2 linked regions of the Aminobacter aminovorans genome follow. The protein of the gene in region 1 binds, or shares a complex with, the protein of each later gene. Links are inferred from orthologs where the notes say so. Each region holds a gene or a part of one and is shown in the gene's direction. Other genes may lie near its edges.

Region 1 (10,585 bases):
ACGAGGCGCGCCATCCTGGCACGGCTTGCCCAGGGGCAGGCGAGCGTCGGCGAACTGGCGGCACCCTACGACATGAGTCTGGCTGCGGTGTCCAAGCACATCAAGGTGCTGGAAAACGCCGGCCTGATCGCCCGCGAGAAAGACGCGCAGTACCGCTACTGCAAACTCCAGGCCGGCCCGCTTCAGGACATCGACGGTTGGGTTGGGGCCTATCGCGAATTGTGGCGCGACAATCTCGACCAGCTGGAAGCCTATCTTGCCGACATGCAGCGCGGCGACGACACCAACAAGCAGTGATTGGACGAAAGGAATAATGACATGAACAAGATGCTCGTCGAGACGCCGGAAGGCGAACCCATCATCCTCATGAGCCGCACTTTCGATGCGCCGCGCACATTGGTGTGGCGAGCCTGGACCAAGCCCGAACATGTGGCGCGCTGGTGGGGTTCGCGTGCCATGGGCGCGACCAAGGTGGTCAAGCTCGATGTCCGCCCTGGCGGCGAGTGGCGCTTCGAACAGACCACGCCCGACGGCACTGTATTTGCCTTTATCGGCAAATACATCGAGGTCGACGAGCCGGAGAAGCTGGTCAACACTTTCGCGCTGGAAGGCATGTTCGACGACAAGAATGTCATCGAGTCCCACCGTTTCGAGGAGAAGGACGGCAAGACCCACTATAGCGGGGTCACCCGCTTCGATAGTATCGAGGATCGCGACGGCATGGTCGCCTCGGGCATGGAAGCCGGCGCCCAGGACAGCATGAACCAGCTCGAAGAGCTGCTCGGCGAACTCGTCTCCGCCTGATCTTCCGCCGGTCGCAGGACCGGCTTTCCCACCATCGTCAGCTACGACCCAACCGGCTGCGAGGCGGCCGGGCGGGATCGCTCATCCTCACAAAACAAGGAAACGACCATGAAACCGCTATCCATCGCGGGCGCGGCCTTGCTCGCGCTTTTTTCCGCCATCGCCCCGGCTGTTCTTTCGGCACAGGAGCCCGCACCGCTCGAACTGCATCGCCAGATCCACGGGCAGGGGCCACCGCTGGTTCTCCTGCACGGCGCCTTCATGACCATTGAGAACAACTGGGCGACAAGCCTTGGCGAGCTGGCCAAATACAACAAGGTCATCGCGGTCGAGCTGCAGGGCCACGGCCGCACGGCCGACCGCACCGGTGAACTTGCCTACGAGACTATGGCCGACGACGTCGCCGGCCTGCTCGACAAGCTCGGAATCGAGAAGGCGTCCGTGATGGGTTATTCGATGGGCGGCAATGTCGCCCTCCAGATGGCGTTGCGCCATCCCGGTCGTGTCGATCGCATCGTCGCCGTGTCGGCCGCCGCCAGCGACAAGGGTTTGGCGCCGGGGCACAAGGAAATGGTGCAGCGCCTGAGGGCAGATATGTTCACCGGCGCGCCGATGGTCGCGGAGTACCAGAAGCTCTCGCCCAAACCGGATTTCCCAGCACTTGTCGACAAGATCAAGCAGCTGGAGCTGAAGCCGTTCGACTGGACAGCGGAGCTCGCCAAGGTCAAGGCACCGGTGCTGCTGGTCGCCGGCGACGCCGATGTGGTGACGCTCGGGCATCTTGCCGACATGCATGTGGCGCTCGGTGGTCACGCCAATGGCGACGTCAACGGCCCGTCCCGCAGCCAGTTGCTGGTGCTGTCCGGCACGACGCATATGGGCATCCTCGCCGACCCGGCAAAAGCGCAGCAGGTTGCGGCTGCCGCCAATGCCTTCCTGAACGCGCCGGCGCCGAAATAGGGAAGGATTTTTGGCGCTGGCGGTCCCAAGCTACTCGTATCGGCAAAGAAAAAGAGGCCCCGTTTGGCGGGGCCTCTTTGCATTGTTGTCTGCCGAGTGGCTCAGCGTTCCGCGAGCGCCGGCTCGCCCTGCCGCTCGCGGATCAAATTGGCGAAACGGCGGAAAAGGTAGTGCGAGTCCTGAGGGCCGGGCGACGCCTCTGGATGGTGCTGGACCGAAAACACGGGGCGGCCGGTCAGTGCGATGCCGCAGTTGGTGCCGTCGAACAGTGAGACATGGGTCTCCTCGACGCCTTCGGGCAACGACTCGGCGTCGACGGCGAAGCCGTGGTTCATCGACACGATCTCGACCTTGCCTGTGGTGTGGTCCTTGACCGGGTGGTTGGCGCCATGGTGGCCCTGATGCATCTTTGCCGTCTTGCCGCCAAGGGCCAGCGCCAGCATCTGGTGGCCGAGGCAGATGCCGAACACCGGTAGCTCGGTCTTGAGCAGGTCCTTGATGACAGGCACCGAGTATTCGCCCGTTGCCGCCGGATCGCCGGGGCCGTTGGACAGGAAGATGCCATCGGGCTTCATTGCCAGGATGTCTTCGGCCGAGGTCTTGGCCGGAACGACCGTCACCTTGGCCCCGAGGCCGGCGAGCAGGCGCAGGATGTTTCGCTTGACGCCGTAGTCGATGGCAACGACGTGCATGGTTTCCTCAGCACGCTCGCCATAACCCTCGTTCCAGACCCAGGGCGTCTCGGTCCAGGACGAGGATTGGCCCGAGGTGACTTCCTTGGCGAGGTCGAGGCCGACGAGGCCGGACCAGGCGCGGGCCTGGGCCTTGAGCTTGTCGATGTCGAACTTGCCGTCGGGCGCATGCGCGATGACGGCGTTGGGCATGCCCTTTTCGCGGATAAGTGCTGTCAGCGCACGGGTGTCGACGCCGGACATGGCGACGATGCCGCGCCGCTTCAGCCACTGGTCGAGATGACCGGCGGCGCGATAGCTCGACGGGTTGGTGACGTCGGCCTTGAACACCGCACCGACCGCGCCGAAGCGGGCCGCCGGGTTCAGGTCCTCAATGTCTTCATCGTTGGTGCCGATGTTGCCGATATGCGGGAAGGTGAAGGTGACGATCTGGCTGGCGTAGGAAGGGTCGGTGAGGACCTCCTGATAGCCGGTCAGCGCTGTGTTGAAGCAGACTTCGGCGACAGCACTGCCGGTGGCGCCGAGGCCTCGGCCGGTAATCACCGTCCCGTCGGCCAGAACCAGAACGGCGGTCGGCACTTCGGTTGCCCAGGGGGCGGTCTCTGCGGCCATGGCGATGCTCCTGCGTAACTAGGCCGCGACTTGAAAAATGGCTCGCAAGGGGCCATATCGCGCAGCGAAAAGCACGGACGACCACCGTCAGGCGGGCCCCGTGCACAAAACAAACAAGTCCTTGCAAGGCGCGGACAATAGGCGAAGGCCGGCATATGGTCAATGACCGGGTCGGGATTCGTGGCTAAATATTTTTCCTAGCAAAAACAGGAAGTTGGCCATTGTCATTCGGTTTGCCACTGTGGCAGGTCGGCGCTATTGTTTGCGACACGTTCAGGAGTAATGGCCATGCGCGAGACACTCGCCGAGGCACTGAAGACTGCATTGAAGACTGGCGACAAGCGCCGCACCTCGACGCTCCGGCTGATCCAGGCGGCCATCCAGGACCGCGATATTGCCCATCGCGGTGCCGGCAAGGATCCTGTCACCGACGAGGAAATCCTGCAAATCCTGACCAAGATGGTCAAGCAACGCCAGGAATCGGCCAAGGCTTTCGAAGAAGGTTCGCGGTTGGAACTCGCCGCCCAGGAGCGCGACGAAATCGCCATCATTTCCGACTTCCTGCCCAAGCAGATGGAGGAGGGGGCGGTGCGCAGTGCGGCACAGCAGGTGATCTCCGAGGTCGGCGCCGACGGCTTGCGCGACATGGGCCGTTGCATGAACGCGCTCAAGGAGCGCTACCCTGGCCAGATGGATTTCGGCAAGGCCAGCGGCATCGTCAAGGAACTGCTGCAGTAGGCAATTGCCTGCTCAGGCGATGAGGACAAGAACGCCCCGGCTGCGATGCGGTCGGGGCGTTTTCTTTTGGGGAGATGGCAGCTTTCCTCCGCCCCCTTGGGAGAAGGTGGATCGGCGGCGCGGAACAGGAGAGAGACTCAGGCGGCGCGGCGGAGCTTGACAGACGCGTTGTCGCGCAGACCCCAGATGTGGCCGAATGGGTCGAACACCGTGGCGCCACGGCGGCCGTCGGTCGCTAACGCAAGCTCCCCCCTAAGCGTTGCTCCGGCACCGATCGCCCGCTGGAGGGCCGTCCCGGCGTTGGCGACATCAAGGATGAAGACGGTGCTGACTGCGCCACGGGCCTTGGGAAAGAATGGCCCGCCGCGCTGCGGCTCCAGTTCGCGCCGCGGGTTGGCCCCGCCCACCTGCAAGGCGACATTGCCGATCCGCAGTTCGATCGAGATCGGAGCGCCCTCGAACAGATAGGCCCCGCCGCGAGTGGCGCCGAAGGCACGCTGGTAGAAGCTGGCCGCTTCTTCCTCGCGGCCATGTTCAACGATGATCGAAATGGCAAGCTCGGCCTTGGCGTCGGAGGTGGCCTTGAGGGTGTTCCAATTGTCGTGGCCGAGCTGGCGGGCGACGATCTCGAGACAGGCGCTGTGGGCAAGGTGGATGTCTCGCGCAGCCAGGCAGGCGCGCAGCTCCCTGGCCATGGATTTCACGCGATCAAGCGATGACATGGGATGCTCCCTTGAAGAGGGTGACTGACTGCGTCAGTGCTCGCATTGCCGACGGTCACCTCAAGGGTAAAACCAGGTTATGGTGCGTTCGCCAATCCCTGGGGAGCGAGCGGCAGGCTGCACAGCCTGGGTCGAGTGTCGCCAATGAACGCGATTCGGACAAGGTCACCTGGGGCCGCTAGGGCGGCGGCGTTACTTGGGAAAGATCACGTCATCGGCAGGCGCTGGCGTGCAATGGCGGCGTGGAAGCGTACGCCGTGGATGAGGGCATCGTCGTTGAAATCGAAGGACGGATTGTGCAGCGGCGCCGAGGCCTCGCCATTGCCGATATAGGCGAAGCAGCCGGGCACGTGATCGAGGAAGCGCGCGAAATCCTCAGAGGCGGTGACGATCTCGCCCTTGCCGTTGACCGCGCCCGTGGCGAACACCGAAGCGGCGGCTTCAACCGCGGCGGCCGTGGCCTCAATGTCGTTGATCAGCGGCACGAACTCTCTGCTGTAGGTCACTTCGGCCGTGCAGTTGTGGGTGAGTGCGGTGCCTTCGGCGATGATGCGCATCTGCCTTTCGATCTCGGCGCTCACTTCAGGGCGGAAGCTTCGGGCATCGCCGAGGATGCAGGCGAAACCGGGCAGGGCGTTGCGGGTGCCGTCGGTGATGAGTTCGGTGACCGAAACCACCGAAATGTCAGCCGGGCTCAGCCGGCGCGAAACGATGGTCTGCAGGTTGGTGACGACCGCGCAGGCGGCAACCAGCACTTCGCGGCCAAGATGCGGGCGGGCGGCGTGGCCGCCAAGGCCGCGCAGCAGGATCTCGAAATTGTCCTCCGCCGACATGATCGGCCCGGGACGGGTCTCGAAATGGCCGACCGGCAGGCCGGGCATGTTGTGCAGACCATAGATCTCGTCGAAGGGAAAACGTGCCATCAGGCCGTCGTCGAGCATGGCGAGCGCGCCCTTGCCCCATTCCTCCGCCGGCTGGAAGATGAAGCGCACGGTGCCGTCGAAGCCGCCGTCGCTGGCGAGCAGCTTTGCCGCGCCCAGCAGCATGGCGGTGTGGCCGTCATGGCCGCAGGCATGCATGACGCCGGGATTCTGCGAGGGATGGTCGTGGCTGGCCTGCTCGGCGATGCGCAATGCGTCCATGTCGGCGCGGAGCGCAATTGATCGGTTGCCGCTGCCACGTCGCAACGTTCCGACGACGCCGGTTCCGCCGATGCCTTCGACGACTTCGAGGCCGAATGCCCGGAGTTGGGTAGCAACGAACGCGCTGGTGCGCTTCTCCTCGAAACCAAACTCGGGATGGGCGTGCAGGTCACGCCGCCAGACGGTCATCTCGGCGACGAGGCTTTTCTGGTCGAGCGTGGCCATTGTGCAAATCCCCTGGACTGGACGGTGCAGCGTCGCCGGATTGGCGGTGGCAGGCAAGAGCGGTTGGTGGGGCCAGTCGCTATGACGACGCCGTGACGGAGACGGGGCATCTAACGGCAGGCAGCCCACTGATCGGGGTCCGGAACCTGCGCTGCGCTTCGGCTTCCGGCATGACGATCTGATTGAGGCGTACGCTCAGCTTGCCTTGAGGCGTGAGCCGCGGAGCAGGCCTTGTTCCTCGAGCACAGGGTAGGCCATCGAGGCGAGCAGGGAGTTGATCTGCTTGAGGTCGCGGATGGTATCGAGGTGGATCGAGCTCGTCTCGACGCTCTTGATGGTGCCGTCGCGCAGGCGCAGGAAATGGCTCTGACTGGTCTGCTTCTCGACGTCGCGGAGGCGGTCCTTCTCAAGCACGAGCTGACGCGCGGTGTTGGCGTCGCGCGACACCAGCACGTTGAAGGCAAGGCGGGCGTTGGCCATGACCGAGGCGTGGAAGGATGTCAGCTCGCGCCAGCCCTCGGGAGTGAATTCGAGGCCGCGGTCGAGTTTCTTCTGCACATGGGCCAGCATGTTGCGGACGATGATGTCGCCGACCTGTTCGAGCTTGACGCAGGCGCCGAGCAGTTCCTGGCAGCGCAGCGCCTCATCTTCGGTCATCGGCCGGATCGTCGCCTTGGCGAGGTAAAGCTTGATCGCGGCATGCTTGCGGTCGACGCGGTCGTCGAGCGAAGCGAGTGCCTTGATCTTGTCGGCGTCGGGCTTCTCGTAGAGCTCGATGATGCGCTGGAGCATGATCTCGACGGTCTCGCAGACGCGTACGGTCTCGCGCGTAGCGTTGGCGAGTGCCTGCGAGGGTGCGTCGAGGGCGGCTTCGTTGAGCGCACTGAGTTCGGCGACCGCCATCTCCTTGGCGGGATCGGACTTGGTGCCGAGCGCCACGATCTTTTCCGAGGCGCTGTAGACGAGTTTGGCGAGTGGAATGCCGGCGACCAGGATGATGCAGTTGAACAGGATGTGGGCGTTGATGATCTGGTCGGGGCCGGTCGAGCCGAGGAAGGCGGTCGAGGGTTTGATCCAGAGGAACGCCACCAGCATGACCAGCGAGCCGGCGCCGCGCATCAGGAGATTACCGATTGGCACGACACGCACGCCGGGTTCAGCGTTGCGGGTGAGCAGGGGGGCAATGATCGAACTGCCGAGATTGACGCCAAGCACCAGCACAATGCCGAGTTCGGGCGGGACGAAACCGCGGCCGGCAAGGGTGACGATCAACAGCACGGCGGCGATCGAAGAATGGAACAGCCAGGTGACGATGGCCGCAAGCAGATAGGCGGTGATGGGGTCGCCGGCGAAGTAATCGATGATGACCGGCAAAAGCTTGCTTTCACGCAGCGGCTCGGAGGCCTGACCGACCATTTCGAGCGACAAGACGAGCAGGCCGATGCCGACAAGGATCCGCCCGGTCTGCTGCCAGCTGCGCCTGTCGGTGGCCAGGAACATCGTCGTGCCGGCGACGAGGCATAATGGCACCAGCAGCGACAGGTCGAAGCTCAGGATCTTGATGACCAATGCCGAGCCGATTTCGGCGCCGCGCACGGCGAGCTGGCCGGCGATGCCGCTGACGATGCCGGCGCCGGCGAAGGAACCGACCAGCAGTGTGACCGCAGTGGAGCTCTGGAAGGCGATTGCCAAGGCAGTGCCGGCAAGCACGGCGAGGATCGGGTTGCGCATGGTGTTGCGCAGCTTGTGGCGCAGCACGTCGCCATAGGCGCGCTCGACGCCGGTGCGCACCATGCGCGTGGCAAACAACAGCAGGGCGACGGCACCTGCGAGGTGCAAAAGGACAACGGAACCGCTCATCGGAAGCACCCGATGGGCATGCAGCCGGGGGCTGTCGGGGAGGCGGTCGCGATGGTTCGCGCGCGGATGCGAATCACTGTCATGAACATGCCATTTAGATTAGCCGGATAATATTTTTCGTCCATACTGCACACGTGTGCACTGGATCGCAAGATGCGATCATCCATATTGTGTTGCGCGGGGCCTCGATTCAGGTTCCACAGCGACCGCCGGGCGGCGCAATCCGGATGTTTGGAGCGATGCTTGCCGGCGAGAGACTGTGAACAGCGGGCAATGTCCGCGGGCAAGCAACGAATAGGAGTCGTGTCCGGCGAGGCGAGCGCCTATATCAGTTTGAAACAAGCAGGACCCGATGCGCTTTTCCGACGGATTTTTGAGCGAGATACGTGACCGCGTGCCGATTTCGGCCGTGATCGGCCAGCGCGTGACCTGGGATCGCAAGAAGACCAACACGCAGCGCGGCGATTTCTGGGCGTGCTGCCCGTTCCATGGCGAGAAGTCGCCGTCGTTTCATTGCGAGGACCGCAAGGGTCGTTACCACTGCTTCGGCTGTGGCGTGACGGGCGATCATTTCCGCTTCCTGACCGAGATGGACGGGCTGAGTTTTCCCGAGGCGGTCGAGCGCATCGCCGAGATGGCCGGCATACCGATGCCGGCGCGCGATGCGCAGGAAGAGCGACGTGAACGCGAACGTTCTTCGCTGCACGACGTCATGGAGCTGGCGACCACATTCTTCGAGGACCGCCTGCAGACGTCGGATGGGGCGAGGGCGCGCGCCTATCTGCGCGATCGCGGGTTATCGCAGACGACGCAACAGCAGTTCCGGCTTGGCTTCGCGCCCGACAGCCGCAACGCGCTCAAGGAGTTCCTCGCCTCCAAAGGCATCGAGAAGGCGCAGATGGAGGCCTGCGGGCTGACGGTCTTCGAGGACGTTCCGGTTTCCTACGACCGCTTCCGCGACCGCATCATGTTTCCGATTCCGGATTCTCGCGGTCGTATCATCGCCTTTGGCGGACGCGCGATGTCGGCTGAGATCTCCGCCAAATACCTGAACTCGCCGGAGACCGAGCTCTTCCACAAGGGCAACGTGCTCTACAATTTCGCCCGTGCCCGCAAGGCGCTGCAGAAGGGCGGGACGGTAATCGCCGTCGAAGGCTACATGGACGTGATCGCGCTGGCCCAGGCCGGTTTCGAAAATGTCGTGGCGCCGCTCGGCACGGCACTTACCGAAAACCAGCTCGGGCTGTTGTGGCGCATGTCGGGCGAGCCGGTGCTGTGCTTCGACGGCGACAAGGCGGGCCTGAAGGCAGCGTATCGCGCTGCCGACCTGGCGCTGCCGCTGGTGGCCCCGGGCCATACGACCCGCTTCGCCCTGCTTCCGGAGGGCAAGGACCCCGACGACCTGGTCAAGGCGGAAGGGCCGGAGGCGTTCCGCACCGTGCTCAACGCGGCGCGACCGCTGTCCGAGCTGATCTGGATGCGTGAGACGTCGGGCGGGGTGTTCGACACGCCGGAGCGTCGCGCCGAGCTTGAAAAGACGTTGCGCGAGCTGACCAGCAGGATCAAGGACGAGAGCGTCCGTTATCACTACCAGCAGGAAATGCGCGAAAGGGTGCTGAGTTTCTTCGGCAACCAGCGCGGCCGCCAGCAAGGGCAGGGCGGCGGCAAGGGCTCGTACAACAAGGGCTCGTTCAACAAGGGTGGCGGCGAGCGCAGCCAGTGGAACAAGGGTGGCGCGGGTGTCCAGGCTGGCCGGCTCGCCGTGTCGGAAAGCCTGGCGCGCTCGGCAATGGTCAAGCGCACCGCTGGCATGCCGCTGCGCGAGGCGGCTCTTGTGGTGGCGCTGGTCAACCACCCCTCGCTGATCGACGAGAATTTCGAGCATGTCGAGCGGCTCGACTTGAGCCATGGCGAGCTCAAGCAACTGCATTCGGTGCTGATCGATGCGATGGCGCACGGCGAGGCCAACACACGCGAGGCGGTGGTGGCGGCGATCGAGCGCGCTTCCTGCGCCGAGATGTGGGGACGGGCGGTGACGCTGGCGCGGCGTGCCCGGCAGTGGACGGCACTGGAGGATGCGGCGATCGAGGACGCCCGCGACGCCTTCGCGCAGGCGTTGCACTTGCACCGCAGCGCCCGCACCTTACATAAGGAGCTGAAACAGGCCGAAGCTGCGCTGGCTACAGATCCTACCGACGAAAACTACCGACATCTGGTGGAAGTTCAGGCGCAGTTTCACGACGTGCAGGCCACCGAAGCGCTTATCGAAGGCTTCGGGGTGTCTTCGGGTCGGGGCGGTCGTAACTGACGCTGCGGACCGATTATCCCGCAATTGATTCGCTTTTTTGGCGCGAATCATGCGAGAGGCGCTTGACCTTCCGCCGGAATGACGGAATCAGGTCGATTCGAAAAAGTTAACCGGCGGCCAGGTCGCCAGTCGTGTCGATGGCCTGAAAATGCGGATTGGGGCACTTGTCACTGGACAGGAAGATATTCCGCCACAGATATCACGGTTAATCTGGACTTAACACAGGTGCAGCTACTGGCAGTTCAGGCGCAGGTTCGATGAGCGCATCTGATTTGCACTGTCCAAGAGTTTAAGCGGCTGACGGGCCGCCTGGAGAAAGCGAAGAATGGCGACAAAAGAAAAGGAAGAGGTCGAGACCGAACGCGAAGGCGCCCCTGACGGACCTTTGCTCGACCTTTCCGATGACGCTGTCAAGAAGATGATCAAGGTCGCGAAGAAGCGCGGCTATGTCACCATGGACGAGCTGAATTCGGTGCTGCCCTCGGAGGAAGTGACCTCCGAGCAGATCGAGGACACCATGGC
Region 2 (10,520 bases), 1.9 Mb from region 1 along the record:
GGATTTCTCAGGAAATCCTAACTGCCGCGACAGGCAGGACAGCGAAACCGGCGGCAACGCCCGCATTGCTTCCTTGCCCGTTGAATTTTTCCGCTGCCTGTGCAGCCAACGACCGCTGCCTCTGCAGCCAACGAAAGGACAAGGACAATGGACGTCATTCTCCTCGAACGCATTTCCCGCCTCGGCCAGATGGGCGACACCGTCAAGGTCAAGGACGGCTTTGCCCGTAACTTCCTTCTGCCCAAGGGCAAGGCGCTCCGTGCCAACGAAGCCAACAAGAAGAAGTTCGAAGGCCAGCGCGCCCAGCTCGAAGCCCGCAACCTCGAGCGCAAGTCCGAAGCCCAGCAGGTCGCCGACAAGCTCGACGGCAAGTCGTTCGTCATCGTGCGCTCGGCTGGCGAAACCGGCCAGCTCTACGGTTCGGTCTCGACCCGCGACATCGCCGATCTGCTGATCGCCGAAGGCTTCACGATTGCCCGCAACCAGGTCGAGCTCAACCAGCCGATCAAGACCATCGGCCTGAGCAACGTCGCCATCGCGCTGCACGCCGAAGTCGAAGTCACCATCACGCTTAACATCGCGCGCACGGCCGACGAAGCCGAGCGTCAGTCGAAGGGCGAGACGCTGACCACCGCCGAAGCCATCTATGGCGACGACATCAACGAAAACGCCCGTCCGGACAGCTTCTTTGATCCGAACGAAGACGGCGAAGGCGACGAAGGCTGATCCCAGCCTCTGTCCCGAACCAGTTTTCTGGACCAAGCCCGGATGGCAACATCCGGGCTTTTTTTGTGCCAGGCGTGGAACTTGGCAGCGTCGCTCCTATTTTGAGGAAAGGACTACACGACTGACCTTTTCGCGAGCGCGCCATGAATATGCTGTTGCAACGCATCGTCGGGAAGCTTGTGCGTACCGGCAATCTGACAGTCACCGGCCCCAACGGACGATCGCACCGTTTCGGCGATGATACGGGCGACCCTGTCCACCTCCTGATCAAGACGCGGCGTGCCGAAAACGCCATCACGCTCGACCCGATGCTGGCTTTGCCCGAGGCCTATATGGACGGCGATGTCGACATCGTCGGCGGCGACGTGCTCGGGCTGATGCGGGTGGTGTTCCAGAATCTCGGCAATGGCAGCATCGACACTGCCTGGACCAAGGCGCTGGACAATCTGCGGCTCGCCTTCCGCCGCTTCCAGCAGGTCAACACGACAGCCCGTTCCAAGCGCAATGTGCAGCGCCACTACGACCTGTCGGGCGAGCTCTACCGGCTCTTCCTCGACACCGACATGCAATATTCCTGCGCCTATTTCGCCGACCCCGAAATGACGCTGGAAGAAGCCCAGATCGCCAAGAAGGCGCATATAGCAGCCAAGATGCGGCTCAGGCCCGGTCAGTCGGTGCTCGACATCGGCTCCGGCTGGGGCGGTCTCGGGCTCTACCTTGCCCGCACCTTCGAGGCGCAGGTGCTCGGCGTGACCTTGTCGACCGAGCAGCATGCGGTCGCCACCGAACGGGCCCAGGCCGAAGGGCTGGAGAACCGGGTCCATTTCGAGATCAAGGACTATCGCGACCTGGTCGAGCGCTTCGACCGCATCGTCTCCGTCGGCATGTTCGAGCATGTCGGCGTCAACCACTACCGGACCTTCTTCGACAATGTCGCCAAGCGCCTGAAACCCGACGGCGTGATGGTGCTGCATTCGATCGGCCGCGCCGGCCCGCCGGCCTCGACAAGCGCCTTCATCCGCAAGCACATCTTCCCCGGCGGGTACATTCCCGCCTTGTCGGAGGTGCTGCCGGCGATCGAAAAGGCCGGCCTGATGGTCACCGACGTCGAGATCCTCAGGCTGCATTATGCCGAGACGCTGAGGCACTGGAGCCTGCGCTTCGCCGCCAACCGCGACAAGGCCAAGGCGATCTATGACGAACGCTTCTGCCGGATGTGGGAATTCTATCTCGCCGCCTCCGAGGCAGCCTTCCGCTGGCAGGACCTGATGGTCTTCCAGATCCAGCTCAGCCACCGCAACGACACGCTGCCGCTGACCCGCGACTATATCGGCAAGTGCGAGAAGGCGCTGGCCATGCACGAGATGGGACACCGCCAGACGAAGCTCGCCGCGGAAGCCGAACCTGCCGCCAAGACCAGCCGCCGCAGGAAGGTCGGCGACAGGGAATAAGATCGCCGCCAACGCGGGACTGGGGCCTTGCGTCTCATGCGGCTCCCATAGGAAAAAGCCCGTCTCTCCCTGAGCCCGGGCTTTTTTCATGACCTATGCCATCTACGCCCTAGCAGCCCTTGCCGAGATCGCCGGCTGCTTTGCCTTCTGGGCCTGGTGGCGGCTCGACAAGTCGCCGCTCTGGCTGGCGCCCGGCCTCGTCGCGCTGGTCGCCTTCGCCTGGCTGCTTGCCCTTGTCGAAGCCGATGCCGCCGGCCGCACTTACGCCGCCTATGGCGGCATCTACATCGCGGCGTCCTTGTGCTGGCTATGGCTCGCCGAAGGCATCCGCCCCGACCGCTGGGACATGATCGGCGCCATCATCTGCATCCTCGGCGCCTCGATCATCCTGCTTGCGCCAAGAGGCGCCTAGAGCGCTTCCGCTTCTGTGCGAACCGCGGAAACGACCCTTGTTTTCTTCGAACCGCGGAAACGACCCTTTTTGCGCAATTCCGAACGGAAAACCGCTTCACACTTTTCCTGGAGTTGCTTCAGCGAACCTGCCGCCCGGCCGTGCCAGGCCTCGTCACCATTTGACCTGCAGGCCGACATTGCCTTCGAAGGTCCGGCTGCGCTCGCCACCCAGGTTGAAGCTGTAATCTGCCACCGCAAAGGCTGTGACCTTGTCGGTGAAGCTATGGCTTATGCCCGCGCCGAGCTCGAGCCTGGTGCCGCCCGTCTCGACCCGGATCGCGTCGCTGTCGAAATAGGTGACGTCCTCGCCGTTGAAGCCGTGCCAGAGATTGGCCTTGAGATAAGGCTTGAGCTGGCCCGAGGCGGTGTCGAACGTGCCCTCAAGGCGCGCGCCGATGCGGCCGGTGACGCCGCGCCCCTCGTCGAAGCGCACGCCCGACAAGGTGTCGTCGGCGTCTTCAAGGGAAACATCCTGCCAGATGATCTGCGCCTGCGGCTCGAGCATCCAGCCTTCGGTCAGGGTGATCGGTGCCCCCGCTTCCAGCGAGGCGGTCACCACGCGGCCGTCGGTATCGATGCCGATGGCGCGCTCGGAGCTTGCGTCGCCGCCGAGCCAGCTTCCCATCAGCACGGCATCGACATACCAGCCGCCTGGCCCGACATGGGTGAAGTAGCCGCCGACGCTGTAGGCATCGAGGTCGAGCTTGCCTGCGGCAAGGTCGGCCTGACCCTGGACTGCACCGCTGATATCGGCATTGAGGCTGGCATAGCCGAGGAACAGGCCGGCGGCATTGCGCGCCCCGGCCTCGGTCTCGCCACGCCAGAAATCGAGCCCTGCCTGGATACCCAGGGTCGTGGCGTCGGCCGAAGGTGAAACCGTGCCGGCCCAGTCCTGCCGGGAGCTGGAGCCGAAAACCCGGCTCCATGTGGTCGAAAGATCGTCGCCGCCGGCAAGGAACCCCTGTTCGCCGCGGCGCTCATGAAATGTGCCGAGCGTCGCCAATGCCACGTCGCGGGCCATTGGCGGCATCACCGAATAGACAGCCGTCTCGGGCCGGATCAGCGGGATGCCGGGCTCGCCCGGGTCAACCGGGTTGACCAGTTCGGAGCGCAGATACCAGTTCTCGCCCAGCCCTTGGGCATCGCCCCGGAACAGCAGATATTCGTAGGCGCCATAAGCCACCGGGCTCGCCAGCGTGAAGGCGCCGGAGTCGGTGGTGCCGCCCGATGTCGCTTCGACGACAAGGATGCCATCTGCATTGGTCTGCTGACCGGTGCCGCCAAGATTGACCACGATGATGCCGGTCGAACCGCTGGCGTTGCCGCCCTCGATCACCAGCCTGTCGGACGGCGCGCCGTCGCCTGAAACAACCGTGTCGAGCCTGAGATAACCGCCGGCGCCGATGTAGTTGCCAATGACGGTGAAGCTGTCGGCGGCACTTGCCGCACCATTGGTCAGGTCGACGGTGCCGGCATTTGTCAGCGTCACCGCATTGCCCGAGGTGAAGGCGCGCACGGCGGCGTTGACGCCGGCACCGGCGCGCAGCGTGCTCGATGCGTCGATACTCAGGCTGCCGGTGTTGGAAAGCCCATCGCCCAGCACGAAATCGCCGTCGAGCGTGAATTCGGACCCTTGAGTGAGATTGACGGTTTCCCAGTTGACGTAGCGCGCGACCGAAGTCGAGCTGGTGCCCTCGAATGTCAGCGTGTCGATGCTGGCGCTCGTGCCGCCATTGATGACCTGTCCCGCGGCAAAGCTCGCCTCGGTCAGGCCGAGCAGCAGCGCCGTGTCCTGCCCCGTGCCCATAACGACATTGCCGCCAATGCTCCCGCCTCCCAACCAACGGAAGGTGTTGTTGCCGTTGCCGAGATCGACGAACGTGCCGATCGACGCGGTGCCGGAAACTTCCAGCAGATCGTTGCCCTGCACCGCTTCGATGGAGGTGTCGATCGTGCCTCCCGACATCCGCATGACGTTATTGGCCTGCTCCAGATCGACATTGCCGATCCGCCCGCCGGTCATGGTCACGAAATCGCCGGCAAAAAACTCACCGATGATGCGGCCGCCGCTGATCGTCGCCGTATCGAGCGAACTGCCCTGGTTGAGCGAATTGATCACGCCGCCGGTCATGATGAAGACATCGGCGCCGCCGCCCTGGTTGACGGCGCCGTCTATCGTTCCCGAATGGATTTCGACGCGATCGACGAAACCGCCGAACACCACATCGCCAGTGATCGTGCCGGTGCCGCCCGCCGGCAGGGTCAGCGAATTGGTGCCGTCAGTGTCGGTCAGCCCTACGCTCGCACCGCTGTCGCAGACATAGATGCTGTTGCCGGCGGTCGGCGTCAGGTCGCAGGCGGCAAGGCCGGCCTGCGTCGAACCCAATAGAACCATGGCGGTGGAAGCCAGCCAGGTCAGTCGAGCCGGTGCAGGGCGAAGAATGTGCATGTTGCCTCCTCAAGCAGACGAGGCCCGCGCCGCAGCAGCGCAATTCGGCCCCTGCTAGCCCTCGGACAAATGCTTCGCCATGTGCCGCATCGCGATTAACAGCCCTGGGAACCGCAAGGATCAGCGAATACCCGAATAAAATCAACTGCAGATGTATACAAATTACCCCGGAATTGTGCTGAACGCCTTCTTGGTAAACAAGACGGCTCGCGGATTATTCCTGTTTTGTTCCTTCCGATTTCCGGCTACAGTTTCGCCGATTCGCGTGGCTCGGTTTCCGCTGCCGGCGGCTGCCGTGGGAAGTCTGGCTCGCAGGAGGCATCTCTTCCCGTTGGTTCAATGGCCTGCCGCGTACAGTTCGGCTCTGAGGATTCGATGGCTTTGGAGAAATTTGCGAGCCAGGATTCGGCAACAGTCAAATTGATTCCGGCAGTAGGACTCATGTCCTGTGGATGGTTTCGCCCAGCCTGTGAATTCTAGAGCAAACTGGCCTTGAAACCCACCTAAAGCAGATTGAGCCAGCAATTCGATATCGGACTCTGCTAGGGGAGTATCTGGTTCAGCGACGGGGACGACATTGGCAGAGGCAGCGCGCAAATTCGAGGTGGCGGAAGCGACCCCGCTCTATCGGGAAGCCCCCAACAACATCGAGGCCGAGCAGGCTTTGCTCGGCGCCATGCTGGTCAACAACGACGCCTTCTACCGCGTCTCCGACTTCCTCAAGGCGACCCATTTCTACGAGCCGCTGCACCGCAAGATCTTCGAGGTTTCCGCCGAGCTCATCCGCATGGGCAAGATGGCGAACCCGGTGACGCTGAAGACCTTCCTGCCCGCCGACGAAAAGGTCGGCGACATGACGGTCATGCAGTATCTCGTCGCCCTTGCCGCCAACGCCGTCACCGTCATCAACGCCTCCGACTACGGCCGCGCCGTCTATGACCTCGCCACCCGCCGTGCGCTGATCACCGTCGGCGAGGACATGGTCAACATCGCCTATGACGCGCCTGTCGACATGTCGCCGGCCGAGCAGATCGAGGACGCCGAACGGCGCCTGTTCGAGCTCGCCGAAACCGGCCGCTATGACGGCGGCTTCGAAAGCTTCTCCGATGCGGTCAAGACCGCCATCGACATGGCCAGCGCCGCCTATATGCGCGACGGCCATCTTTCCGGCGTCGCCTCCGGCCTGCACGACCTCGACGCCCGCATGGGCGGCCTGCAGTCCTCCGACTTGATCGTGCTCGCCGGCCGCCCGGGCATGGGCAAGACCTCGCTCGTCACCAACATCGCCTTCAACGTCGCCCATGCCTATGTGCCGGCGCAGCAGGCGGACGGCTCGTTCAAGGCCGAAAATGGCGGCGTGGTCGGCTTCTTCTCGCTCGAAATGTCGTCCGAGCAGCTCGCCACCCGTATCATTTCCGAGCAGGCCGAGGTGCCCTCCTCCAAGATCCGCCGCGGCGATCTCACCGAGGCCGACTTCGAAAAGCTGGTCAGCTGCACCCAGACGCTGCAGAAGATCCCGCTGTTCATCGATTCGACCGGCGGTATCTCGATCGCCCAGCTCTCGGCCCGCGCCCGCCGCCTCAAGCGCCAGCGCGGCCTCGACCTGATCATCATCGACTATATCCAGCTGATGCAGGGCTCGTCGGCCAAGTCGTCGCAGAACCGCGTCCAGGAAATCACCGAAATCACCACCGGCCTCAAGGCGCTGGCCAAGGAGCTCAACGTTCCGATCATCGCGCTGTCGCAGCTGTCGCGTCAGGTCGAAAGCCGCGACGACAAGCGCCCGCAGCTCTCCGATCTTCGTGAATCGGGCTCGATCGAGCAGGACGCCGACGTCGTGATCTTCGTCTACCGCGAGGAGTACTACCTCAAGAACAAGGAGCCGAAGCCCGGCACCGACGAATATCTCAAGTGGGAAACCGACATGAACGAGGTGCGCGGCAAGGCCGAAGTCATCGTCGCCAAGCAGCGTCACGGCCCCACCGGCACCGTCAGCCTCGGCTTCCAGGGCGAATTCACCCGCTTCTTCGACCTCGCACCAGAGCATCATCTGCCCGACAGGTTCGGGGAAGAGTAACGCATGCCAGAGCTTGCGCTCGTCGTTGGCGACGGTGGCGGGACAGCGCCCCCCTCTGTCCCCATGTTGATCAGAGGGCCGGACATCTCCCCCACAAGGGGGGAGATTGGCTGGCCGCTCACCTCTCGCCAATCTGGAGCGCCGCAGATTGAGGCACCGTCGCGCCTGACGGCTGATCTCCCCCCTTGTGGGGGAGATGTCCGGCAGGACAGAGGGGGGCAACGTAGAACTCTGCCTTTCCATTCTTCCGAAAGGCACCCGCTCCATGGCTAAAGCCCGCGTTCAATTCATCTGCCAGAACTGCGGGACGGCGCATCAGCGCTGGGCCGGCAAGTGCGATTCCTGCGGCGAGTGGAACACGCTGGTCGAGGAAGGCACGGCGGGCGGCATCGGCAGCGGTCCCGGTTCGCTCAAGAGCGCGCGCAAGGGCCGCGCGGTAACGCTGACCTCGCTCGACGGCGACATCGAGGATGCGCCGCGCATCGTCTCTGGCATCAGCGAACTCGACCGCGCCACCGGCGGCGGCTTCGTGCGCGGCTCGGCGCTGCTGATCGGCGGCGACCCCGGCATCGGCAAGTCGACGCTGCTGACCCAGGCGGCGGCGGCGCTGGCCGCACGCGGCCACCGCGTCGTCTATGTCTCGGGCGAAGAAGCGGTGGCCCAGATCAGGCTGCGCGCCCAACGCCTCGGCGTCGCCTCGACACCCGTCGAGCTTGCCGCCGAGACCAATGTCGAGGACATTCTCGCCACCATCGCCGACGGCAAGCGGCCGGACCTGGTCATCATCGATTCGATCCAGACCTTGTGGACGGACCTCGCCGATTCGGCGCCGGGCACCGTGACCCAGGTGCGCGCGGCGTCCCAGGCGATGATCCGCTACGCCAAATCGACGGGTGCGGCGGTGGTGCTCGTCGGCCATGTCACCAAGGAAGGCCAGATCGCCGGTCCCCGCGTCGTCGAGCATATGGTCGACGGCGTGCTTTATTTCGAGGGCGAAGGCGGCCACCATTTCCGCATCCTGCGCACCGTCAAGAACCGCTTCGGCCCGACGGACGAGATCGGCGTGTTCGAAATGTCGGACAAGGGCCTGCGCGAGGTCGCCAATCCGTCCGAACTGTTCCTCGGCGAACGCCATTCCAAGGCGCCGGGAGCTGCGGTCTTTGCGGCGATCGAAGGCACCCGTCCGGTGCTTGTCGAGATCCAGGCGCTGGTCGCCGCCTCCAGCCTGGGCACGCCGCGGCGCGCCGTCGTCGGCTGGGATTCGTCGCGGCTGTCGATGATCCTCGCCGTGCTCGAGGCGCATTGCGGCGTGCGCTTCGGCCAGCACGACGTCTACCTCAACGTCGCCGGCGGCTACCGCATCTCCGAGCCGGCGGCCGATCTGGCCGTGGCTTCCGCACTGGTTTCATCGCTCACCGGTATTGCCCTGCCTGCTGATTGCGTCTATTTCGGCGAAATCAGCCTTTCTGGCGCCGTGAGGCCGGTTGCGCATGCGCAGCAACGCCTTAAAGAGGCCGAAAAGTTGGGCTTCGGAAGGGCCGTGCTGCCCTCCGGCAGTGGGGAGCTCGCAGGTGGAATCGGAGCCGGTTCGTTCCAGCCGACCGCACTCGCGGATCTGGTGGCGCGGATAGCCGGCTCAAGGCGAAGCCGCGCGGAAGAGACGGACTGAAACCGTCGCCATGGAGTGAGTGGACACGATGCCGATTACGCTGCTTGACGGAATTCTTGTCGGCTTCACCCTGGTCTCGGCGATGCTCGCCATGGTGCGCGGTTTTTCCCGCGAAGTGCTGTCGGTGGCGTCCTGGGCCGCTGCCGCTGCTGCCGCCTTCTTCTTCTACAAGCCGGTGGTGCCTTACGTTCAGCCCTATATAGACAACGAAAAGATCGCCATGGCGGCTGCCGCCGGCATCGTTTTCGTCATCGCGCTGATCGTCGTCACCATCATCACCATGAAGATCGCCGATTTCATCATCGACAGCCGCATCGGCGCGCTCGATCGCACGCTCGGCTTCCTCTACGGTGCCGCCCGCGGCATCCTGGTCGTTGCCGTCGGCCTTTTGTTCTTCAACTGGCTGGTCGGCCCCAACGCGCCCGCCTGGGTCGCCGAGGCGAAGTCGCGCCCGCTGCTCGAGAGCATCGGCACCTCGATCGAGAACCTTCTGCCCGAGGACCCCGAGAATTCGATCCTCAAGAAGCTCAATTCGCAGACCGGCGAACCGGAAGCCGGCGCCACCACGCCGCCGGCCGAGACGCCTGCCGAAGGCGACGCGCCGGCCGAACCGGCACCGACCAACAACTGATTTCGCATGAGGCGGGATGGCGCGTTGCCCTTCCCGCCTCATCGCACTATATAGCGTTTTTGCGACAAGAGGCCGCCCCCCGATGGCAGACGCAGCTGACGTGCTTTCCGCGGAAGCCGATGATCATTTCCACGACGAATGCGGCGTGTTCGGCATTTTCGGCCGACAGGACGCCGCGGCAATCGTCACGCTGGGGCTGCATGCGCTCCAGCATCGCGGCCAGGAGGCCGCCGGCATCGTCAGCTATGACGGCAGCCAATTCCACGTCGAGCGCCATGTCGGCCTGATCGGCGACACCTTCACCAAGCAGCGCGTCATCGACAGTCTCAAGGGCAACCGCGCCATCGGCCACACCCGCTACGCCACGACAGGTGGCGCGGGCGTCCGCAACATCCAGCCTTTCTTCGCCGAGCTCGCCGATGGCGGCTTTGCGGTCGCGCATAACGGCAACCTGACCAATGCGATGACCGTGCAGCGCGCGCTGCAGAAGCAAGGCTCGATCTTCTCGTCGACCTCCGACACCGAGACCATCCTGCACCTCGTCGCCACCTCCAAGGAACGCGACCTCAATGCGCGCTTCATCGATGCGGTGCGCCAGGTCGAGGGTGCCTTCTCGCTGGTCGCGCTGTCGTCCAAGAAGATGATCGGCTGCCGCGATCCGCTCGGCATTCGCCCGCTGGTGCTCGGCGATCTCGACGGCTCCTGGATCCTTGCTTCGGAGACCTGCGCCCTCGACATAATCGGCGCGCGTTTCGTGCGCGACCTCAAGCCCGGCGAGATGGTCATCGTCACCTCCAAGGGCATCGAGAGCATCTTCCCGTTCGAGCCGCAGAAGTCACGCTTCTGCATCTTCGAATATGTCTATTTCGCCCGTCCCGATTCCTCGGTCGAGGGCCGCAACGTCTATGACGTGCGCAAGCGCATCGGCGCCGAACTTGCCATCGAAAGCCCCGTCGACGCCGACATCGTCGTGCCGGTGCCGGATTCGGGCACGCCGGCGGCCATCGGCTTCTCGCAGCAGGCCGGCCTTCCCTTCGAGCTCGGCATCATCCGCAACCATTATG

The links.
Region 2: the proteins of dnaG (region 1) and DY201_RS20790 are in contact, whole or in part, in a crystal structure (PDB 2R6A), measured with the Geobacillus stearothermophilus proteins. The link is inferred for Aminobacter aminovorans from one-to-one orthologs. Residues at the interface, in WP_049624496.1 of Geobacillus stearothermophilus: Lys456, Leu457, Leu458, Pro459, Ala460, Asn463, Ala464, Leu467, Leu535, Leu536, Ile537, Ala538, Gln544, Glu545, Asp548, Tyr549, His552; in WP_033016901.1 of Geobacillus stearothermophilus: Ser13, Glu15, Ala16, Gln18, Glu91, Leu92, Asp94, Ala95, Val96, Pro97, Thr98, Ala99, Ala100, Asn101, Tyr104, Tyr105, Ile108.

Annotation. Positions count from the first base shown.
Region 1 is NZ_UFSM01000001.1:2,273,263-2,283,847, forward strand. The notes cover bases 7,674-10,585. They hold dnaG (DNA primase), read left to right. Parts: upstream 7,674-8,107; coding sequence 8,108-10,063; downstream 10,064-10,585. Other genes in these bases: DY201_RS11225 (Na/Pi cotransporter family protein), read right to left, coding at 7,674-7,755; rpoD (RNA polymerase sigma factor RpoD), read left to right, coding at 10,389-10,585. Outside these bases: DY201_RS11190 (ArsR/SmtB family transcription factor), read left to right, coding at 1-297; DY201_RS11195 (SRPBCC family protein), read left to right, coding at 319-804; DY201_RS11200 (alpha/beta fold hydrolase), read left to right, coding at 913-1,764; carA (glutamine-hydrolyzing carbamoyl-phosphate synthase small subunit), read right to left, coding at 1,866-3,068; DY201_RS11210 (GatB/YqeY domain-containing protein), read left to right, coding at 3,357-3,806; DY201_RS11215 (glyoxalase superfamily protein), read right to left, coding at 3,944-4,528; DY201_RS11220 (amidohydrolase), read right to left, coding at 4,735-5,895; more of DY201_RS11225, read right to left, coding at 6,091-7,673. UniProt on the Escherichia coli protein: RNA polymerase that catalyzes the synthesis of short RNA molecules used as primers for DNA polymerase during DNA replication.
Region 2 is NZ_UFSM01000001.1:4,207,654-4,218,173, forward strand. Bases 5,060-7,906 are described here. They hold DY201_RS20790 (replicative DNA helicase), read left to right. Parts: upstream 5,060-5,656; coding sequence 5,657-7,156; downstream 7,157-7,906. Other genes in these bases: DY201_RS20785 (autotransporter family protein), read right to left, coding at 5,060-5,079; radA (DNA repair protein RadA), read left to right, coding at 7,422-7,906. Also shown: rplI (50S ribosomal protein L9), read left to right, coding at 148-726; DY201_RS20775 (cyclopropane fatty acid synthase), read left to right, coding at 870-2,177; DY201_RS20780 (YnfA family protein), read left to right, coding at 2,266-2,589; more of DY201_RS20785, read right to left, coding at 2,743-5,059; more of radA, read left to right, coding at 7,907-8,825; DY201_RS20800 (CvpA family protein), read left to right, coding at 8,854-9,456; purF (amidophosphoribosyltransferase), read left to right, coding at 9,539-10,520. UniProt on the Escherichia coli protein: The main replicative DNA helicase, it participates in initiation and elongation during chromosome replication. Travels ahead of the DNA replisome, separating dsDNA into templates for DNA synthesis.